3 regions of the Anoxybacillus sp. FSL W8-0104 genome follow, and region 2 is predicted to be linked to each of the others. Evidence: riboswitches for the same ligand, from Rfam matches in the RefSeq annotation. Region 2 holds a riboswitch; each other region holds the start of a gene.
The links. Region 2 has a riboswitch for thiamine pyrophosphate ahead of thiM (hydroxyethylthiazole kinase). Riboswitches for the same ligand answer to the same signal wherever they lie in the genome.
Positions count from the first base shown of each region.

Region 1 (7,096 bases), 870 kb from region 2:
GAGATGAGATGAAGTTCTTTCATCTTACCGCACATCCTTGATCGCAACGTATGGGAACACATCTGCCATGTAGTAGCCAACAGCAACAATGACACACATGGCAACAAATAAATACACATCATATCTTCCGAGCGTCACTTCATAATAAAACGTCCGTGTCCGCTCATTCGTAAACCCTTTCGCTTCCATCGCCACCGCAATGCGTTGAGCGCGGCGAATGCTTTGCGATAAAAGCGGAATGGCATATCGTTTCATGAGTTCAAGTTTACCGCGAAATCCTTTCGCTTTGGCAGCCCGTCGCACCTTTAGCGCTTGATGAACCGTTTGAAATTCTTCTAACATGATCGGCAATAAACGAATAGCTGCTAAAAAACTATACGCATATTTCGGTTTCACTTTCGCTTGTTGCATAAGCGAGTAAAATAAAAGCACCGGCTTTGTCGTGAGCGCAAACATTAATCCGAAAATCGCAAACAAAAGCGTACGAAAGCCGAGGTGAACGCCGCGGTAAAAACTTTCTTCGGTAATATGAATCAGCCCCCAATGAAACCACGTCGTCTCCCCTTTTCCAAACAAAATCATCGACGACGACGTAGAAATGAAAATGAACAAAAACGGAGCAAAAAATAGAAGCATATGCTTCATCCGATAACCGCTAAACAACATAAATAAGGCGGTAAATCCGATTGTCCAGTTGATGAGTACGTTCGGATTATGGACAAAAACAATCACAACAAACATCGGCAAAAAGAAAAGCAATTTCGCTGTCGGATTCGTTTGATGCAACCATGTTTCGCGATGGTCAATGCTCCATCTCATCCTATTTCACCTCGTACAAGCATCCGCGGTGCAATCATTTCATCAGCGACAAGCTTTCCGCTTTCAATGATCCATCGTCTTGTCGCGAATTCAGACACGATACGTTCATCGTGTGTTACCATGACAATTGCCTTTCCTTGTTGCCGGTATGCTTCAAGCCATTCGAGCAGCGCAAACGTATTTTTTGCATCTTGCCCGAACGTCGGTTCATCAAGAAGCAATAGGCGATGTTGCTCCGTCACCGACGCAGCAACACTCAACCTCCGTTTTTGCCCCATCGACAATTGATACGGGTGCAAATGACGCTGCGCGCTCAAATGAAACCGTTTAAGCAATCTTTCGACTTCCTCGGCTACTTCATGTTCTGGACGTTTTTCAAGACGGAAAGAGTACGCTAACTCATCATCTACACGATTTGTAACAAATTGAAACTCGGGGTTTTGGAACACAAAAGCAATGTTGTCATATAACAATTCTTCATGTTTGACAAGCTCTCCTTGCCAATACATATCACCTTCTGTTCGAATAAGTTTCATTAAGCTTTGCAACAACGTACTTTTCCCTGCACCGTTTTCCCCTGTAACCGCAATCCATTCACCCGAATGAATCACTAACTCTTCGACCGCTATTTTTTCTTCTTTTTGTCGAAAGCCGCGAAGCGACTGTACATGTAAAAGAACATCCCCATGTGCATACGGTTGTTGCGCTGTTTTTGGCTTTTTATACGTTTCCCACACGTCTGGATGCCAAATCCCTTGTTCTGTAATAAACGAACGATACGTTGAAAAAATTTCATTCGTTCCGCCGTCAGCGATGATCTCACCATGTTCGTTAAATAAAATGATGCGCTCGACAAAGTCGAGAATGTGATCAATTTTATGTTCAACAATGACAACGGTTCGATCCTCCACCACTTCTTTTAACGTTTCCCACACCGCTTTTGTTCCTTCTTCATCAAGAAGTGCTGTCGGTTCGTCTAAACATAACACATCAGGTTCAAGCGCTAAAACTGACGCAATCGCTAACCGCTGTTTCATTCCTCCAGATAATGTTTGAATCGGTACATGAACGTGCGGGAGACGGAGGCGCACAAGACGAAGCATGCGCGCGATTTTTTCTTCCATCTCTGCACGTGGCACACCGAGATTTTCGAGAACAAAAGCCATTTCTTCATCAACATACGGCATACAAAACTGGGCATCGGGATCTTGAAACACATAGCCTACACGATTTGGAATGTGCAGTTTACTCGCTTTCATCGGCACATCGATCGAGCGCGGAATAATGCCCGCCATCACTTGCAAAAGCGTGGATTTTCCGCATCCCGATGGGCCTAAAAGCAACACTTTTTCTCCTTTTTTAATCGAAAGCGATACATCGGTAAATAACCGCTTTTCTGCCCCCGGAAATTTTAAGCGCAATTGTTCGATATGGATCAATGATGTCACATCCTATTTATCAAGTGAGTCGTAATCTTCTTTTGTCGTCGGACGCAACAATTGCGTCACACCTGTCGCTTCGAGCGCTTTCACAAGCGAATAAGCAAATACACCAGCAATGATGATCGCTCCAATGAAACGCGCACCGATAAATAACGTTAAATTCCACCATGCTAATTGGTCGATATATCCTTTGTAAAAATCAAGCACTAATGAAGCGATCGTTGAACCAACCGCTGCAAGCGACACAACCGCCACATCAAAACGTTTATAGCGGAAAGCAGCGAAAACAAGCTCGGCGAGTAACCCTTGCACAAAGCCGTAAAATAGCACCTCAAGCCCCCATTCAGAACCAGCTAAAAACTCTCCTGATGCCGCAGCCACCTCCGCAAGTAGCGCCACTCCTGGTTTACGAATTAATAAATAGGCAACAGTTGCCGCAATAAACCACATGCCATAAATGAGTTGATCAAGATGAAGTCCAAGCGGTTTCACCGCATAGTAAAGCGGTCCCCACACTTTATACACAATCCCAAACACAATCGCCACCACAACGGTCGTTAATACGTCTGTTAATTTAAGCCCTTTCGTTTGCATAAACATCCTCCTCTTCAATTGGCCAACGTTCTAATTTGTACGCCATTTCCCAAAATAAATATTCATATTGACTGCTGATCACAAAGTGTTGCTTCATCCGCACTAACTCTTTTTCGCTAGCTGTTTTTGCGATGTCGTTTAAACGCGCAATTTGTTGTTCGACAAGCTGTTTGAACCAGTCAGAGCCGTACGCTTCAATCCATTGTGCATAAATTGGATGATTCGGCTTACAATGTTTTAACCGCTCACCAATTTCGTAATACAACCAATAGCACGGTAAAATGGCAGCTAATACATCGCCAAAACGTCCTGCAAACGACGCGCGATACATGTGGGACGTGTACGCATACGCAGTTGGAGCAGGAACAAACGAAGCCTTTTCTTCTTCTGTAATGCCGAGCTCTTTCATAAACGTTTCATGTAAACGAAGCTCAGCCTCATACGTACTTTGCGCATGATGCGCCATGCTTGCGGTCGTTTGTAAATCATCAGCCATCGCCCCGCCAAGCGCTTGCACTTTTGCAAAGTGTGTCAAATAATATGAATCTTGTAATACATAATAGCGAAAACAACGTAAATCAAGTGTTCCTTCCCCGATCTCCTTCACGAACGGATGATGAAAGCTCGCTTCCCAAATCGGATCGACAGCCTTGCGCAACTGCTCTGAAAACAACATAACCTCTCCCCCTTAAGAAAAATAAAAAACCACTTTCTTTGCGCAAAGAAAGTGGTTGTAAACGATGGAAATTAATAAAAGACACACTTCGCACCGTTTCCACTTCCCTACGCTGGTATGATCCAGATCAGGTTCTAAGGGTCTCAAAGGCACACTTTGATCTCAGCCTATCTAAAGGCCCCCCTAGTGGAATACATTTGCATCATTCACTTTGTCACTAATATTAGCATATTTCATGGAATTGTCAAATATTTTTCTCCACCATTTGCGCGCATCGTGTTCTTCCTGTATGCTAAAGTAGCGAATATATAGTCAGGAGTGGGATGTATGGCAAATGTATTTTTAAAACGAAAAAGAAAAAAGCGGCTCGAGCTTGGACATCCGTGGGTGTTTCAAAGCGAAGTCGATTATATTGAAGGAGATTTTGAACCGGGGGATTTCGTCAACGTATATAACCATCAACGTCACTTTTTAGCGAAAGGATACATTAATCCAAAATCACAAATGATCGTGCGCGTGTTAACGCAAAATCCAAACGACGAATTAAACGCGCAATTTTTTATGAACCGTATTCGTCAAGCATGGGCGTATCGCGAACGGATGATTCCGGGCGTTCGTTCATGTCGCGCCGTTTATGGAGAAGCCGATTTTTTACCTGGGCTCATCGTTGATAAGTACGAAGATGTGCTCGTTGTGCAAATTTTATCGCTCGGCATGGAAAAAAGAAAAGAATGGATTTTACAAGCGCTTCTTGACGTTTTTCAACCGAAAGCGATTTATTTGCGCAACGACGTTCACGTGCGCGAATTAGAAGGATTAAAACAAGAAAAAGGATTTTGGTACGGCACGTGCGATACGAACGTACAAATTGAAGAAAACGGCGTGAAATACATTGTCGATATCGAAAACGGACAAAAAACAGGATTTTTCTTCGATCAACGTCAAAATCGTGCTGCCATCAAGCCGCTGATTACAAGCGAATCAACCGTGCTCGATTGTTTTACGCATACAGGTTCATTTATGTTAAACGCCTGCTTATACGGAGCAAAACATGTGACCGCTGTCGATATTTCTGAACATGCGATTGAAACAGCAAAGCGAAACGCAGAGTTAAACGGATTTACAAATGTGGATTTCGTCGTTGCGAACGCGTTTGACTACTTACGCGAATGCGTACAACAGGGGAAAAAATGGGATGTCGTCATTATTGACCCACCAGCGTTTGCAAAATCCGCTCATGCGGTGCCAAAGGCGCTTGCTGGCTATAAAGATATTAATTTAAACGGCTTAAAGCTAGTGAAAGACGGCGGCTTTTTCGTGACCGCAAGCTGCTCGTACCATGTGCACCCTGATATGTTCCAAGCGATGGTTACGGAAGCAGCGTTTGATGCGAAGAAAATTTTACGTCAAATTCATTGGAGCGGTGCAGGATATGACCATCCAAAACTACTTGCCGCCGATGAAGGCGATTATTTGAAATTTGCCATTTACGAAGTGCATTCACGCAAATAAACGTGAAAATCCCCTTTTCCATGTCGGAAAAGGGGATTTTCATTATTTCACCAAATATACACGCGCTTCATACGGACGCAATGTAAAGCGTGTCGCATGTTTATGCGGTTTTACATCGTAGTTTGTTAACACAAGTTGCTCGCTATTTAATTTCAATGAATCGTAACGATACATTGTTTTTCGGTCTGTTAAGTTCACGATGACGATCGCTTTTTCATCACCTAACGTGCGCGTATACGCATAAATTGCTTTATGGTTTTCTAATATTAAATCGTATGTTCCGTAAACAAATACGTCATGCTGTTTTCTTAGTTGAATCATGCGTTTGTAAAAGTTTAACACAGAGTTCGGGTCGTGCAACTGTTTTTTGACATTAATTTGTTTATAATTTTCATTCACACCAATCCACGGTGTTCCTGTCGTAAATCCGGCGTTTTCTTCATCCGACCATTGCATCGGCGTGCGTGAATTGTCGCGGCCGTTTTTCCAAATCCATTGCATCACTTCTTCATGTGAACGCCCTTTAGCACGTTCAATACGATAATAATTTTTGATGGCGACATCGTCATATTCATCAATCGTTTCAAATCGGACGTTCGTCATGCCAATTTCTTGCCCTTGATAAATAAACGGCGTTCCTTGCATAAGGAAATATAATGCTCCTAATGCTTTGGCACTTTCAACAAGATATTTTTCGTCATTTCCCCACGTCGACACGGAACGAGGCTGGTCATGGTTTTCAAGGAATAGTGCGTTCCAGCCAACACCTTCTAATCCTTTTTGCCATTTCGTTAATACACGTTTTAATTTCCGAACATCAACACCGCCATCTGTTCCTTTTTGCCAAAGTCCAAGATGCTCAAACTGAAAAATCATATTAAAAATGCCGTTTTCTTCACCGACCCAATCTTTTGCCTCCTCGACCGTTACTCCGTTCGCTTCTCCAACTGTCATGATGTCATAACGCGCAAACGTTTGCATTTTCAACTCACGAAGATAGTCCATAATCCCTTCTTGATTCATATGTCCGTCAAATGAAGGGACATAGTCAAGCCCTTTGGGATTTGGTAAATCAGGGAGACCTTCTTTTTTCTTAATGTGTGAAATCGCATCAACACGAAACCCATCAATGCCTTTATCGAGCCACCAATTAATCATATCATATAACGCACGACGAACATCTTCATTTTCCCAATTTAAATCCGGTTGCTTCGTTGCAAACACATGCAAATAATATTGATCCGTCGCCTCGTCATATTCCCATGCCGAGCCACCAAAAATGCTTTCCCAATTGTTCGGTTCTTTGCCGTTTTTTCCATCGCGCCAAATGTACCAATCGCGTTTTGGATTGTCGCGTGACGAACGCGATTCAATAAACCAAGGATGTTCATCGCTCGTATGGTTAATAACGAGATCTAAAATGACTTTCATGTCGCGCTTATGAATTTCTTCAAGCAGTTGATTGAAATCTTCCATCGTGCCAAACTGCTCCATAATATCTTGATAATCGCTAATATCGTAGCCGTTGTCGGCATTCGGCGATTTATAAATCGGGCAAATCCATATGACATCGATTCCAAGGTCTTTTAAATAATCAAGCTTCTGAATGATTCCTTGTAAGTCTCCGATCCCGTCTCCGTTCGAGTCCATGAAGCTTCTCGGATATATTTGATATGCAACCGCTTCTTTCCACCAAGCTCTTTTCACGTAAAAACCTCCTCAATCCATTCAAACTAAATCGCTTTCAATAATCTCTACTCTTTCATGTTAATACACAAACGCTCTCGTTAAAAGAGGAAGTTGCACTTTTTCATAAAAAATTTCATTTTATGTGTGCAAACGGTTTACATACGAACAAAAATAAGCAACGATTGATCATCGTTGCCTGTTATATACTTATAATTTTATTCCATTTCATTCACTTTATTCGTCCGATTTGAAATTGTAATGCGACCGATAAACATCGCAAAAATAAAGCCGATGCCAACGAAGATCAATCCATATAAAAATACATCGCTCAACGCATCAACAAGCGTTTGTTTTAATATAGGCA
Region 1 is NZ_JBBOQU010000001.1:2,255,077-2,262,172, forward strand. Features, by position in the region: gene tenI (thiazole tautomerase TenI) at 1-23, opposite strand, end outside; gene NST18_RS11855 (energy-coupling factor transporter transmembrane component T family protein) at 25-819, opposite strand; gene NST18_RS11860 (ABC transporter ATP-binding protein) at 816-2,267, opposite strand; gene NST18_RS11865 (ECF transporter S component) at 2,271-2,861, opposite strand; gene tenA (thiaminase II) at 2,836-3,531, opposite strand; TPP riboswitch at 3,619-3,726, opposite strand; gene NST18_RS11875 (class I SAM-dependent rRNA methyltransferase) at 3,859-5,043, shown strand; gene NST18_RS11880 (glycoside hydrolase family 13 protein) at 5,086-6,750, opposite strand; partial or broken gene NST18_RS11885 (MDR family MFS transporter) at 6,948-7,096, opposite strand, start outside.
Region 1: another riboswitch for thiamine pyrophosphate. It lies ahead of tenA (thiaminase II); the one in region 2 lies ahead of thiM (hydroxyethylthiazole kinase).

Region 2 (7,096 bases):
CTCGAATCCCTTCTTCGTGGTCTTTTGTTTTGCGCATTTCCGCTTGATACGCTGTCTCCATTTGTAACGTGTTAAACAACTGTTGTTCGCTTAAACGAGCATATAACTGCTTCGTCGCAATCATCGCACGAATCGGTTTTGCTAGCCATTCATTCACTTTGTGCTGAATCGCTTGTTCATCACCGATTTCATCAACGAGTCCCACTTCATATGCCTCTTGTGCACTCATTATTTTTCCTTCCCATATGATTTGTTTTGATTTGACATCTCCAATTTTTCGATTTAAAAAGAAATGTCCCCCACCATCTGGAACTAAACCAATGCCAATGAAATTCATTGCAACGCGCGCTTGTTCATTTGCGATTACATGATCGCAAGCAAGGGCTAAACTAAATCCTAATCCTGCAGCGGCACCATGTATGTAGCTAATCGTTAGTTTCGGCAATTGATGCAATGTCATCGCTATTTGTTTAATCGTTTCCATCACTTCAATGAATGAATGTTCATTCGTTGATTGCAACATCGTCTTAATGTCGCCCCCTGCGCTAAATCCTTTGCCACGCCCACGAATGATGACGATATCCGCTTCACTTGCTTCAACTTCTTTTAACGCTTGTAACAACTCTGTTAACATTTGTTCATGTAAGGCATTTAGCGCATTCGGACGATTCAATTCAATGGTTGCGACGCGATTTTCGTATGATAGTACGATATGTTCCATCTTCTCCATCCCCTCTTTCGTTTGTTCGCTATTTTCTTTCGACATATATGAATAAAATCCTGCACAGAACAAAACAAAAAGACGACATCATCTGTCGCCTTTTTGTTTTGCATGCATGACAATCTCATATAGTCGTTTTGTTTGTTCGTAAATATGTTCAGCACGGCAAATGGCCGAAATGACAGCAATTCCGTCTGCACCCGCTTCGATCACTTGTTTGGCTGTTTGTTCTGTAATTCCACCGATCGCAACGAGTGGAACACGTTTTTCATGGGCACGAATATGTTCAATCATCGTCAGTCCACATGCTTGCTTTGCATCTTCTTTGGAAACAGTTGGGAAAATCGGACCTAATCCAACATAATCAGCGCAAGCAGCAAGCGCTTTTTTTACTTCATTTAAGTTGTGAACAGATACGCCTAAATATTTATCTCCTATGCGATCGCGAACGCGTTCAGCTACTTCGTCTTCTTGACCGACATGAACGCCATCTGCCTGTAAAGCGAGGGCTAAATCGACATCGTCATTCACGATAAAAGGAATATTATACATTCGGCATCGTTCAAGTAATTTCTCGGCTAAGCGGTATTTTTCAATCCCCGTAAGCGCCCCCTTTCCTTTTTCGCGAAACTGAAACATTGTAATACCGCCTTTAATTGCTTCATCAAGCACAGCGAGCGGATCTTTCGTACAATCGATACTTCCCATAACGAAATACAACGATAGCTTCTGCTTCATCATTTATTCCCCTTGAATACGCGCGTATTGATCAACTTCTTCTGCGCTCGTTTCATGTAAAGCATTTAAAAAAGAAAGTTGAAAAGAACCAGGTACTTTTGCTTGTTTGGCTGCTTTTTCAGCCGCCACACCGTAATAAGCGAGGGCAGCAACTGATGACATCATCATATCGTCTCCTATACCTGCAAATGCACCTAATACCGAACTTAACAAACAACCTGTCCCGGTTACTTTCGTTAACATCGCATCACCATTTGAGACGATTACAATACGTTCTCCATCGGTTACTACATCATCTTTCCCTGTGACAACAACTACAGAGCGAAACATGAGTGCTGCTTTTTTCGCTACATCCACGAGGTCACTTTGAACGTCTCCTGCATCGACTCCTTTTGTACGTACTTGTTCACCCGCAATGCTCGCAATTTCCGATGCGTTCCCACGTAAAATCGAAATGTTTACTTCACGTAATATACGTCTGGCTGTTTCGGTGCGGTACGCTGTCGCACCAGCTCCAACAGGATCGAAAATGACAGGAATGTTTGCCTCATTTGCTGCTTTTCCGGCAATTAACATCGCCTCTACGTCTGTTTCGTTTAGCGTGCCAATGTTTAACACTAAAGCACGAGCTAACCGAACCATATCCGCTACTTCTTCTTTTGCATACGCCATAACAGGAGATGCGCCTACAGCAAGCAAACCATTCGCAACAAAATTGGTCACCACAACATTTGTCATATTATGTACGAGTGGTGACTCCTTCCTAACACGCGTTAACCATTGTCCTACATTCATCATTCATTCCCCCTAAAAAAAATAAAAACTAGTCGGACAGAGTCGACTAGTTTGCGTACTGAAAACATAGCCTACTTCCCTCCGCTGGTACAAACCAGATCAGGTTCAAAGGGTTGGAAAACTGATTGCGCGTTTTCCTCTCAGCCATCGCCATCCGGCACCCCTAGTAGTTTGATTGATTCAAATTTCTTTCATTTTAATACATTTTTTCTCTTGACCTGAATCCGTGACAAAACATCTTTACAATGGTCGCAAACCGTTGATACGATAAGGGAAAACGACGTTGACGACTCTTCATCAAGTAGGTGAATGTGATGAAAGATTTCCCGATTCGGTTTGTATTGACAGATGAAGCGATTACTCCAAGTGCTGGGCTTGCTCTCGTGGGCTACTTACTGCACCAAACGAAGCTGGATAAACGAGTAAACGCACTTCGGCTCCCAACGGTTCGTCGAGATGTGCACATTTCCCATAGCGACGTCATTCGCTCGATGATCGGCTTGCTTGCCACAGGAAAAACGGATTTTGATCATATCGAAGCGTATCGTCAGGACGATATCTTTTCGACATCAATGGGCATTCGGCACGTACCTTCCTCCCCAACGTTGCGACAGCGTCTCGATCAGCTCGCTTGTCTCCCGATGACCGAAACCATCATTTGGGAGGAATCGATGCGTCTGTTGGTTCGACAACACGCTACCTTGTCCGCTTGTTGGACGAAAGGGAAAACGACATGGCTTCCCCTTGATATAGATGCTTCCCCATTTGATAACTCCGATACGAAAAAAGAAGGAGTGAGTCGAACGTATAAAGGATTTGACGGTTTTACGCCGTTGTTTGCGTACGCAGGGAAGGAAGGGTATATCGTTCATGCCGAGCTGCGTCCAGGGAAACAACATGTACAAGACAACATGCCTTCGTTTTTAACTACCGCCATCCGTCGAGCTCGTCCGCTGACCTCGTCTCGTCTGCTTGTCCGCATGGATGCAGGGAACGATGCGGAAGCGAATGTGCACGTATGTCTAAAGGAAGACGTGGACTTTGTCATCAAGCGAAACTTACGCCGAGAATCGAAAGCGCTTTGGTTCCAGATCGCTTCGCAAAAGGGCAGACGCGTCGATGATGGACAAACAGAAGGAGTACAAACGTATGAGTTATGCCTTCCACAGACAGCAGCAATCGATGGACACACGTATACGTACGTTCAAGTCACCCAAGTGACGGAACGAACGATGGAACGAAATGGACAGCTGATGCTCGTTCCTGATTACGAAGTCGAAAGCTACTGGGTGCGCCTCGAAGGATACGAGCATGTTCGAATGAGTGATGTGCTCGCATTGTATCACGATCATGCGACATGCGAACAGTTTCATAGCGAACTGAAAAGCGACTTAGATTTAGAGCGACTTCCATCAGGGAAGATGAAAACGAATGCGCTCGTGTTAGTCATGGGAGCATTCGTGTACAACCTTCTTCGCCTGATTGGACAAGATCTATTAAGCGATCCGAGACATCCATTACATCATAAAGTGAAACGCCGCCGCATCAAGACGATCATTCAGACGGTGATCACGATGGCAGGTCGACTCGTCCGCCGATCACGACAGATCTGGATGAAACTGACGCGAAGGAGTGGGTACAGTATACTCCTACTGAATGTGTATCAAAAATGGAAAGAGGCAAGATAACAAACAGATGTTCGGGTACTCATATCCATCACTCCCCCCTGTACTTTTTTTGTCTCTTTTTTGGTTTGTATCTCCATAAAAGAGGATTTATCTCGTTTTCAAACATGAAAGTGGTGCAGGGAATCATCAAAAAAAGGGATGTATGGATCATATATCCATAGAACTAACACCAAAATCAAAGTTGATTTCCAACCATCACGGATTCAGGTCTTGATTCAATATGGATTATTGTCAAATTCCGTTCACATTTTTGTATGGTAACTATTCACCCCGATAGTAGTATGTAAAGAAGCGCAACACAAATAGGGCATCCCCGTAATAGAAAATGCCCTAAGTGGTAGAAAGAACACGATCGAGCGTGTCGCCTGTCAACAGAAGACATAACGAATCCCACACGTTTTTTTCGTGTTTCGTCAGTGTGGAAACGATACTTCTTGTGATACAAAAAGACTGGGCGAATGTTTCTTCGCGAAATGTACCCGAAATGTTCTCTTTCACTTTGACCATGCGAAGATCGCGTTCGGCTTGGTTGTTGTCAAAGGGAACATGCACTTCACGTAAGAAACGCAACGCTTCTTCCTTTCGTTTCTGAAGCCGTCGAACAAAAGCGAGTGCTTTTTTCGGAAGAGGCGTCGCCGTTTCCAATCGGTGTTGTGCTCTTTCTAGGATGCGATCATACACTCGTTCCCATCGTTTCGCTTCTTCTTCGGAAAGCGCACCGTGATGAGCTTCGACGGCCTGTTTGGCGGCTAACAGAAACGTCGTCATGCGCGATGCCCATATATGCCCTTGTTCGATGAAACCCTTCAATTCACGCAAATGATGGGCGTGACAAAGGGCATGGATGGCTTGTGTGTATTTCGTATACGTAACGAACCCATCGTGCATCATCGTCCCTTGATATCGCGGAAGAATCCCGATGTCATCGGTCGCTTTCTTTCCATGAGAAACGTGAGGAGCCAAGTACGTATATTTCGATGTACACGCGACATGCACCCATGCGAGTTTTCCATTGATGCGCAAACTCGTTTCATCGACATGCAGGATGTTGGATTCAAGTAAGGCGTCTTCGATGACGTCCATATTTGATTCCAGCGCTTCGCGTCCTCGTTTCACCATATTGGCAAGAGTTCCCGTACTAATCGAGTGTTGATATAACGCTTCGATTGTATCACTTAAACGCTTGTACGGGATCAATTGGATATGATGTAAATAAACAACGAGCGCCGTGAGCCGTGGACCGTATTGCACATGATTCGTGACATGGGATGGGAATTCGGCTTGTTGAACACATCGACAATGCGGACACGATTTCACTTCACGTTCATGTTGTGTCACCTCGATCGCCACAGGAGGGACATCAAACACTTGACGGATATCGACTTTGAACGGTTTGACGTCACGCAAAGAAACCCCACATCCTTGACACGTATGCACACGGTGGACGACACGATGATGTGGATGTTCCACTTGACGGAGCGTCGTTCCTTGATGTCCTTCTTGTCCGCCTGGCTTGTTGCCAGATGGTTGACGAGAAGAACGTGTGTTGGCAAAACGGTCAGAAGATGGGGGCAAATGGCTATTAGAGCTGTTTTTTTTCGTGCGTGCTTCCAGCTCTTGAACACGGTACTTCAGTTGTTCATTTTCTTTGCGTAGTTGTTTGTTTTCGTGACGCAAATGTTCATTTTCTTGAACGAGTTGATGAATGAGCTGTTTTTGTTGTTGAACTTTGCCGATTAAGCTTTCAACTGTAAATACAGCTTGTTGTACCGTCAACATGCGATTCACCTCCTTGTCTATCAGTATTCACATCATAGACAAGGAAAGAAGAAAATATTCAGCTCACTTTATGATGTGGCTGAATAGTTACTTTGTATGAAAGTGTGATATGTATCACTTACGACGTACATATTTTCTCCTATTGTTAAAGTGTCAATAAGAAAAGGAGGGGTCATCATGTTTTGTCATCAATGTGAACAAACACCAACAGGGGGATGTACTGTTGTTGGAGTTTGCGGGAAAGATGAAACAATTGCAAGTTTGCAAGATACGATCGTATTTGCATTAAAAGGAATTGCAGCATATCGCACGCATGCCCATCAACTTGGGTATACCGATCCGTTCGTTGATACAACGACACATGAAGCGTTATATATGACGTTAACAAACTCTAACTTTAACGTACAAGAACATATAGACATGGCGATGAAAGTCGGAAGAGCAGCCATTCGCGTAATGGAACTACTCGATCGAGCACATACAGAACGACTTGGCATTCCTCAACCTGTTCGTGTAACGCAAAATAGAATTGAAGGAAAATGTATTCTCGTTACAGGACATAACTTATTTGCCCTTGAACAACTATTAAAACAAACAGAAGGAAAAGGAATTAACATTTACACACATTCCGAAATGCTTCCAGCACATGGTTACCCACAATTAAAAAAATATAAACATCTGAAAGGAAATGTCGGAAAAGCATGGTACGATCAACGTCGCCTATTTGAAAAATTCCCTGGTGCTATTTTAGCGACAACAAACTGTGTCATGCCGATAAAAGGTTCATATGCTGATCGCATGTTTTCATATGATGTAGCCGGATTAGAACATGTGCAAAAAATCGAAAACGATGATTTCACGCCGTTAATTGAGAAAGCGCTACAACTTCCAGAAGCAAACATTGAATCGGATGAAACGTTAGTGACTGGTTTCCATCACGAAACTGTAATTCAAATTTCACCAGAAATTATTCAAGCTGTAAAAGAAGGAAAAATTGAACGCTTTTTCGTTATCGCAGGTTGCGACGCTCCTGGAAAAGGCGGTGAATATTATCGCACGTTAGCTACATCGTTACCGAAAAACACTGTCATTTTAACGACATCCTGTGGGAAATTCCGCTTTAACGATGTCGACTACGGGGTTGTTCCTGGCACGAACATTCCACGATATATTGATTTAGGGCAATGCAACAACTCGATTTCGACTGTCAAAATTGCAATGGCGCTTGCGGAAGCATTCGGCTGTGAGGTCAATGAGTTACCGGTCAGCATCGTTCTTTCATGGTTTGAACAAAAAGCAGTTGCAATCTTACTCGGATTGTTTAGTTTAGGCATTCAAGACATTCGAATTGGACCGAAAGCACCGCACTTTATTT
Region 2 is NZ_JBBOQU010000001.1:1,380,526-1,387,621, forward strand. Features, by position in the region: gene NST18_RS07380 (enoyl-CoA hydratase) at 1-766, opposite strand, end outside; gene thiE (thiamine phosphate synthase) at 809-1,462, opposite strand; gene thiM (hydroxyethylthiazole kinase) at 1,463-2,257, opposite strand; TPP riboswitch at 2,314-2,429, opposite strand; gene NST18_RS07395 (IS1380 family transposase) at 2,569-3,942, shown strand; gene tnpC (IS66 family transposase) at 4,273-5,721, opposite strand; gene hcp (hydroxylamine reductase) at 5,899-7,096, shown strand, end outside.

Region 3 (7,096 bases), 300 kb from region 2:
AACTGCAGAAAATACGCTATCTGCGATGGTTGTCGGCGTTTGCACAGATCCGAATGATCGTCACAAAGGGTATGCAAGCGAAATCATGAAACGAGTTATCCAAGACTACATTCGCGCAGGCAAAACGTTATGTTTATTTTATGACAATCCGAATGCGGGACGCATTTATAAAAGACTCGGTTTTTATGATATCGGGATGTGGACGATGTATGGATAATTTCTAGCTATGATATGAAAAGCGTGAAGTTGCCGAGCTTCACGTTTTTCTTTTGTTGCATAGGTGAGCTATAATGGAGAGGTTAGATGAACGGAAGGGGAAGGATTGGTCGGTTATGCACATCATATTATTTGATGGCATTTGTCATTTTTGTAGTGCAACGGTTCGGTTTATTATTGAAAGAGACGAAAAAGCTTATTTTCGTTTTGCTTCGTTGCAAAGTGAAGTAGGTCAAGCGTTGCTTAAGAAATATCATATCCCTCAACAACTCGATAGTTTTGTATTCATCGATGAATCTACATACTATGTTAAATCTACTGCAGCGTTACGCGTATGCAAACATTTGCGAGGGTTTTGGAAGTACTTATATTGGCTTATTCTTATCCCATCTCCTATTCGCGATCGAGTATATGATTGGATCGCGAAAAATAGGTATCGTTGGTTCGGAAAGAAGGATTGTTGCTTTGTTCCGACAGAGGATATAAAAAAGCGCTTTTTATAAGGAGCTGTTGTCAGTGAAGGAGGAAAAATGATTCAAGGAGAAAATTTGTTGCTTGTAGCAAGTTTGGTTATGACATATTTATTTTTTTATTATGGTGTGTTCGTTTTAAAAGCGGAACGACGCATGATGGATGTTATTTTTAACAGTTTCATATATGGCTTAGTCATATGGAAATTGAGTTACGGTATTGTACATCCAAACATGGTGCTGGAAAATCCGTTAACGCTTCTTTATTTTAACGGTGGCGTTGTTGGACTTGTTTTAGCGGCTGTGTTTATTGTTTTTTATACATATTGGCATTTGAAAAAAGAGCATATAATGTCTTTGGGGATATTGTCTAGGCAACAAGGGATCTTTCAGTAGAAATAATCGAAACAGGCATTGAAGAGGAAAGCAAGAGCAGGGGGAATGTCCTGCTCTTGTCTTTATTAGAATGACGTATCTTCGGTAATTGAAAATATTTTATAAATCTCTGATCTTCTTCCTTTTTCGATTAATATATAAACAACATCATTTTCGTGTAATCTCACGTTTCCTTTCGGGGTAATAATTTTATCATTACGAATAATAGCCGTAATTAAGCAATCCTTTGGCAATGGAAGTTGGCTAATCGTCATATTTAGTAAATGTGACTGCTTATTACTGATATGGACTTCAACAATTTCCTTATTTGCTTTATTTGCTTTCGTCGTTGACATCAGTTCGATGGAGTGAGCCACTTCCCTCTTTTCTCCGAGTAGCAGTCCTAAATGCTTGGCTAAAAAAGAAGTTGTTGATCCTTGAATAAGGGCGGAAATGAGCACAATAAAGAAAACAATATTAAAAATGAGCTGACTATTTTCAATGTTCGAGGTAAGTGGGTAAGTTGCCAAGACGATCGGAACAGCACCTTTTAGCCCAGCCCAAGAAAGGAATAGCTTTTCCTTAATAGAGAAATTCATGTTTATTGTACTTATCATGACGCTGATCGGCCTTGCCACAACAATAAGTAGGATAGCTAGGGCGACACCTTCCCATGCTACTTTTACTAGTTCATTTGGAAAAACGAGTAGTCCGAGTAAAATGAACATAAATATTTGCATCATCCATGCTAGCCCTTCGTTAAAACGAAAAATAGAATGGCGATAAACGAGTTGTGCATTGCCGACAAAAACGCCCATAATATATACCGAAAGAAACCCACTACCTTTTAGCAGGGCTGCTATACTATAAGAGAGTATCGCAAATGATAAAGATAGAGTGGGGTATAATCCCGAGGAATCAAGATTTATTTTATTCAAACACCACACAGTTAATTTTCCTAATCCAAGCCCAACAAGAATACCGATAACGATCTGCCAAATAAAGCTGAGAAAGGTGTGGGAAATAGTTAGTTCTGGCTGTTGGATAAATGTAATCAAGGAGAGGGTTAAAATAACGGCCATCGGATCGTTCATCCCCGACTCAGCTTCTAGTGTTGCTGAGAGACGGCGTTTTACATTGACGCTTCCTAGCGTAGCAAATATTGCTGCAGCGTCAGTCGAAGAAACGATAGCGCCTAATAGAAATCCCTCGGCCCATGAGACGTGTAAAATGTATTTGGCAAATATGCCTACGCAAATGGCAGTAATTAGCACTCCAAACGTTGCAAGGGAGGAAGCGGGAACTAAAACTTTTTTTAATGTATTCCACTTTGTGTTCATCCCACCTTCAAACAAAATAATGATTAACGCAAAAATGCCAACAATCTGGGTGAGAAAAGCGTTATCATAATATATAAATTTGGATAAAATCATTCCGACGAGTATGTAAAATACAAGTGATGGCACGCCTAGCCAAGAAGAAAACTTCGTTGTTAATACACCGATGATTAGAAGTAATCCTAACAAAAAAATGATGAAATCTGTGAGCAAGCAAGTCACCTCTTTCCATACTTTCTACTTAAAGTTACGACTTAAATTTAAGCTATAGTAAGTGGAATGTCAATGAATATGACTTAAATAACATTTTTTGTAAAAAAGTACAAGCTGAGCGCTATCTCTCAGCTTGCATGATGTTTGTATATTCAACAAATTGTTTTGCCTTTTCTTTCATTCCTTCGCTTTGTAGTGTTTTTTGTAATTCATGAGAAATATTCATTGAACAAAATTTCGGACCGCACATCGAACAAAAATGAGCAAGCTTTGCTCCTTCGGCCGGTAGTGTTTCATCGTGATATTCACGTGCGCGCTCAGGATCTAGTGACAAGTTGAATTGATCTTGCCAACGGAACTCAAATCTCGCCTTTGATAATGCATCATCACGCGTTTGTGCGCCAGGGTGTCCTTTTGCTAAGTCAGCAGCGTGGGCAGCAATTTTGTAGGCGATGACTCCTTGGCGGACGTCTTCTTTATTCGGTAGTCCAAGATGTTCTTTTGGTGTCACATAGCAAAGCATGGCCGTACCGTGCCAGCCGATAAGCGCTGCACCGATAGCTGAGGTGATATGGTCGTAACCTGGTGCAATGTCGGTAGTGATAGGACCTAGCGTATAAAAAGGTGCCCCGTGACAAATTTCAATTTGTTTATCGACATTTTCTTTAATTTTATGCATTGGAATATGCCCTGGACCTTCGATCATCACTTGGACATCATGTTCCCAAGCGATTTTTGTCAACTCTCCAAGTGTTTGTAACTCGGCGAATTGCGCCTCATCGTTTGCGTCTGCAATTGAGCCTGGACGTAATCCATCCCCAAGTGAAATAGCAATATCGTAAGTTTTTAAAATTTCGCAAATTTCTTCGAAGTGGGTGTATAAAAAGTTTTCTTCATGGTGTGCTAAACACCATTGTGCCATAATTGAGCCACCCCGAGAGACAATACCAGTTGTTCGATTGACTGTTAGTGGGATATAGCGAAGTAAGACACCTGCATGAATAGTAAAATAGTCTACGCCTTGTTCGGCTTGTTCAATTAATGTTTCTCGGTAAATGTCCCATGATAAGTTTTCGACAATGCCGTTCACTTTCTCTAACGCCTGGTAAATAGGTACAGTTCCAATCGGCACAGGGGAGTTTCGAATAATATATTCTCGCGTCTCATGTATATGTTTTCCTGTCGATAAGTCCATGACTGTATCGGCACCCCAACGAACAGCCCAAAGCATTTTTTCAACTTCTTCATCCATCGAGGATGTAACAGAAGAGTTTCCAATATTCGCATTAATTTTTACATGGAACTTGCTTCCGATGATCATTGGTTCACTCTCAGGGTGATTGATATTAGCTGGGATAATTGCCCTTCCTGCTGCCACTTCCTGTCGAACAAACTCTGGATCCATCTGTTCGCGAATAGCAACAAACTCCATTTCAGGTGTAATGATTCCTCGTTTTGCATAATGCATTTGGGTCACAACTTTCCCTTTTTTCGCACGAAAACGCCTAGGTGAAAAAGGAATGTTTGTTCTCACTAATGAAGGGCTATATTCTTCTACATCGCCACGCTCCGTTATCCATTTTTCTCTTAATTTTGGCAATCCTTTATCAATATTCGGCGCGAAAAGTGGGTCAGTGTATGGTCCACTCGTGTCATAAACTCGAATAGGCTCATTTTCTAGCATCGTTGTACCTGTCTTGGTTGGCGACAGTTGAATTTCTCGCATTGGCACACGAACATCTTCACGCGTTCCGGGCACATACACTTTTTTACTCGAGGGAAATGGCATTGATGAAAATAAGTCTTTCATTTTTAATCGCTCCTTTTCATTTTTTAGTTGGAGCAACGCCAATACGTAAAAAGATCAGGCTCCATAACGAGAACCTGATCTTGTCCGCAAATAGCACAAGTAAAGAACACTCGCGCCATCTACTTCCCTACGCTGGCATCACCCAGATCAGGTTCAAAGGGTCAAAGAACTTTTGCGCGTTCTTCTCTCAGTCCAAGCTATTGGACTCCCCTAGTAGATGATAAATTATGAATTTTAAAAATAGTCTAACATATGATAAAAATGTTGTAAAGTTATAAATGAAAAACTTGTTAAAATGGAGGCATAGTGGATTGCCAATTTGCTAAAATTGTATGTCCGATATGTGGTTGGCATTCAAGAAGTGTGCGAATACGATATTGATAAAATGCGATAAACTCGTCTCGATTATGTTGCATAGCATACGTACTTGCCAATTGTTGTGGATTTTTCGTGCGCCAAAGTCCTGATTTTGTCGAACGAAAATCGGGAAGCCCGCTTTCTGTAGACATTCCTGCTCCAGTAAATACGACTGTATACGAAGACTCTTTCAACCATCTTTCTAGCATTATCTCCCTCCTCTATAGATCAACAATTACTTCTATGTTCGCCCTGTTCTTCCTTTATTTTCACATATGTTTATGAGAAAAAAAGGACTTTCGATTCATGTGTATAAAAAATAAGAGCAGCATACCAACCTTGTGGGTGCTCTTTTTTTGTATATTTTTAACGTGAAGCGTAGATGATAATAATCATTTGAAGGGAGGGAAACAGCATGAACGTAACACGTGCGCAACAAATTGCTCAATCGCCCGATATGAAAAATGTAACGTATAATGGAAAATCGGTATATATCGAACATGTCGATGCGGAAACGGCAACAATCCATTTTTTAGACAATTCGGAAAATCAACAGCGTGTTCCAGTGTCACAGCTAGCAGAGCATTAAGACGAAAAGGGTGTAACAGAGCAGGATAGCCGTGCTCGTTACATCTTTTTTCGTTCGAGAAAATCAATAAATAAATGAACAATTTTTTTGCTTTTCATTGTCGGTGCATAAAGATAAGAAAACGTTCGGTAAAAAGGGGGGTGCTTTAAACAGACGATCGATAAGTGACCTTGTTTTAATTCACGCTCAATCACATGACGTGAAAGAAAGGCTAACCCGTTTCCGCGCATTAACGTTTCTTTAATTCCTTGATTGCTGCTGATGATCATGAGCGATTTAATTTTTAATCCATTTGAACGAATAAAATGGTTAAAGTATTCACGTGTGCCAGAGCCTAATTCGCGCGTAATCCATATTTGATTTTGTAGATCGCTTATACATACTTCTTGTTTGTGAACGAGCGGGTGATCGTTTGAAGCCACGATGACAAGCTCATCTTGCATGAATGGATAAACAGCCAATTCTTTTTCGTTCGTTTGCCCTTCAATTAAGCCAATATCGGTTTCATATGAACGGACAAGCTCGACGATCTCCTTCGTGTTGCCAATCATCACTTCGAAGTGTAGTTCTGGATAATCGTCTTGTAAAGAAAGTAAAAAAGAAGGAAGCACATATTCCCCGATCGTAAAACTAGCCCCGATTTTCAACGTTCCTTTCACACAATCGTGGTATTCTAAAATATCTTGTTTTGTTTGTTCGTACAAGGCAATCATTTTTTTAGCTCGATCGTAAAGTAATTCGCCAGTCGCTGTCACTTGTAGTTTTTTTGGCGAACGAATAAATAGTTTCGTTTGAAATTCTTTTTCTAAATTTTTAATGTGCAAACTGACGCTCGGTTGGGATAGATGGAGAATTTCCGCAGTTTTTGTGAAGTTTTTCACCTCTACTAAAGTCATAAATGTTTTTAATTCGTCGTACACAGCTATCGCTCCTTAATCATTAAAAAAATAAATAGTTCTGATAATTTATATTTATTTTACTAATTTTATTTTTTGCGGTAAAGTCAAATAAAACATACTTAATTTATAGGAATAGTAAAAAAACGAGAGGTGAAAGATGTTGCCGTTTCAAGTGACGAATAGCCCATTTAACGAACAACAAGTTGACTTGCTCAACCGACTTTGGCCGACATTAACGCCAGCGCAAAAGCTTTGGTTAAGCGGATATTTAGCTGCTACCGAATTTGCGAGCACAGCGGTACAGCAAGAAGCCCACGTATCGAAAGAAATAACGATCCTTTACGGCTCACAAACAGGAAATGCACAAAAATTGGCAGAAAAAACTGGAGAAGTACTCAAAAGCCATGGGTTTCATGTTCATGTTTTATCGATGCTTGATTTCAAACCAAACGACTTAAAAAAAATCGACACGTTGCTTGTTGTCGTTAGCACGTATGGTGAAGGGGAACCGCCAGATAATGCTTTATCATTTTACGAATTTCTCCATAGCAAGCGCGCACCAAAACTTAACCATCTGCGCTTCTCGGTATTGGCGCTTGGCGATACGTCGTATGAACATTTTTGTAAAACAGGAAAAGACTTCGATCAACGGCTAAAAGAACTCGGAGGAGAGCGGTTATACGAACGCGTTGATTGTGATGTCGATTATGAGGAAGCAGCGGCGAAGTGGCTTGATGGGGTGCTTAGTGAGTTGAATAAGCAAGGCGGGGGTTCCGTCACCGTCCTTCCCCAGCAGTCGCAAGTGAAACCTGTTTCTAACTACTCGCGCA
Region 3 is NZ_JBBOQU010000001.1:1,075,739-1,082,834, forward strand. Features, by position in the region: gene NST18_RS05805 (GNAT family N-acetyltransferase) at 1-217, shown strand, start outside; gene NST18_RS05810 (thiol-disulfide oxidoreductase DCC family protein) at 291-719, shown strand; gene NST18_RS05815 (hypothetical protein) at 747-1,082, shown strand; gene NST18_RS05820 (potassium/proton antiporter) at 1,148-2,620, opposite strand; gene thiC (phosphomethylpyrimidine synthase ThiC) at 2,733-4,421, opposite strand; TPP riboswitch at 4,529-4,643, opposite strand; partial or broken gene NST18_RS05830 (Sir2 family NAD-dependent protein deacetylase) at 4,733-4,987, opposite strand; gene NST18_RS05835 (H-type small acid-soluble spore protein) at 5,194-5,367, shown strand; gene NST18_RS05840 (LysR family transcriptional regulator) at 5,406-6,287, opposite strand; gene NST18_RS05845 (assimilatory sulfite reductase (NADPH) flavoprotein subunit) at 6,424-7,096, shown strand, end outside.
Region 3: another riboswitch for thiamine pyrophosphate. It lies ahead of thiC (phosphomethylpyrimidine synthase ThiC); the one in region 2 lies ahead of thiM (hydroxyethylthiazole kinase).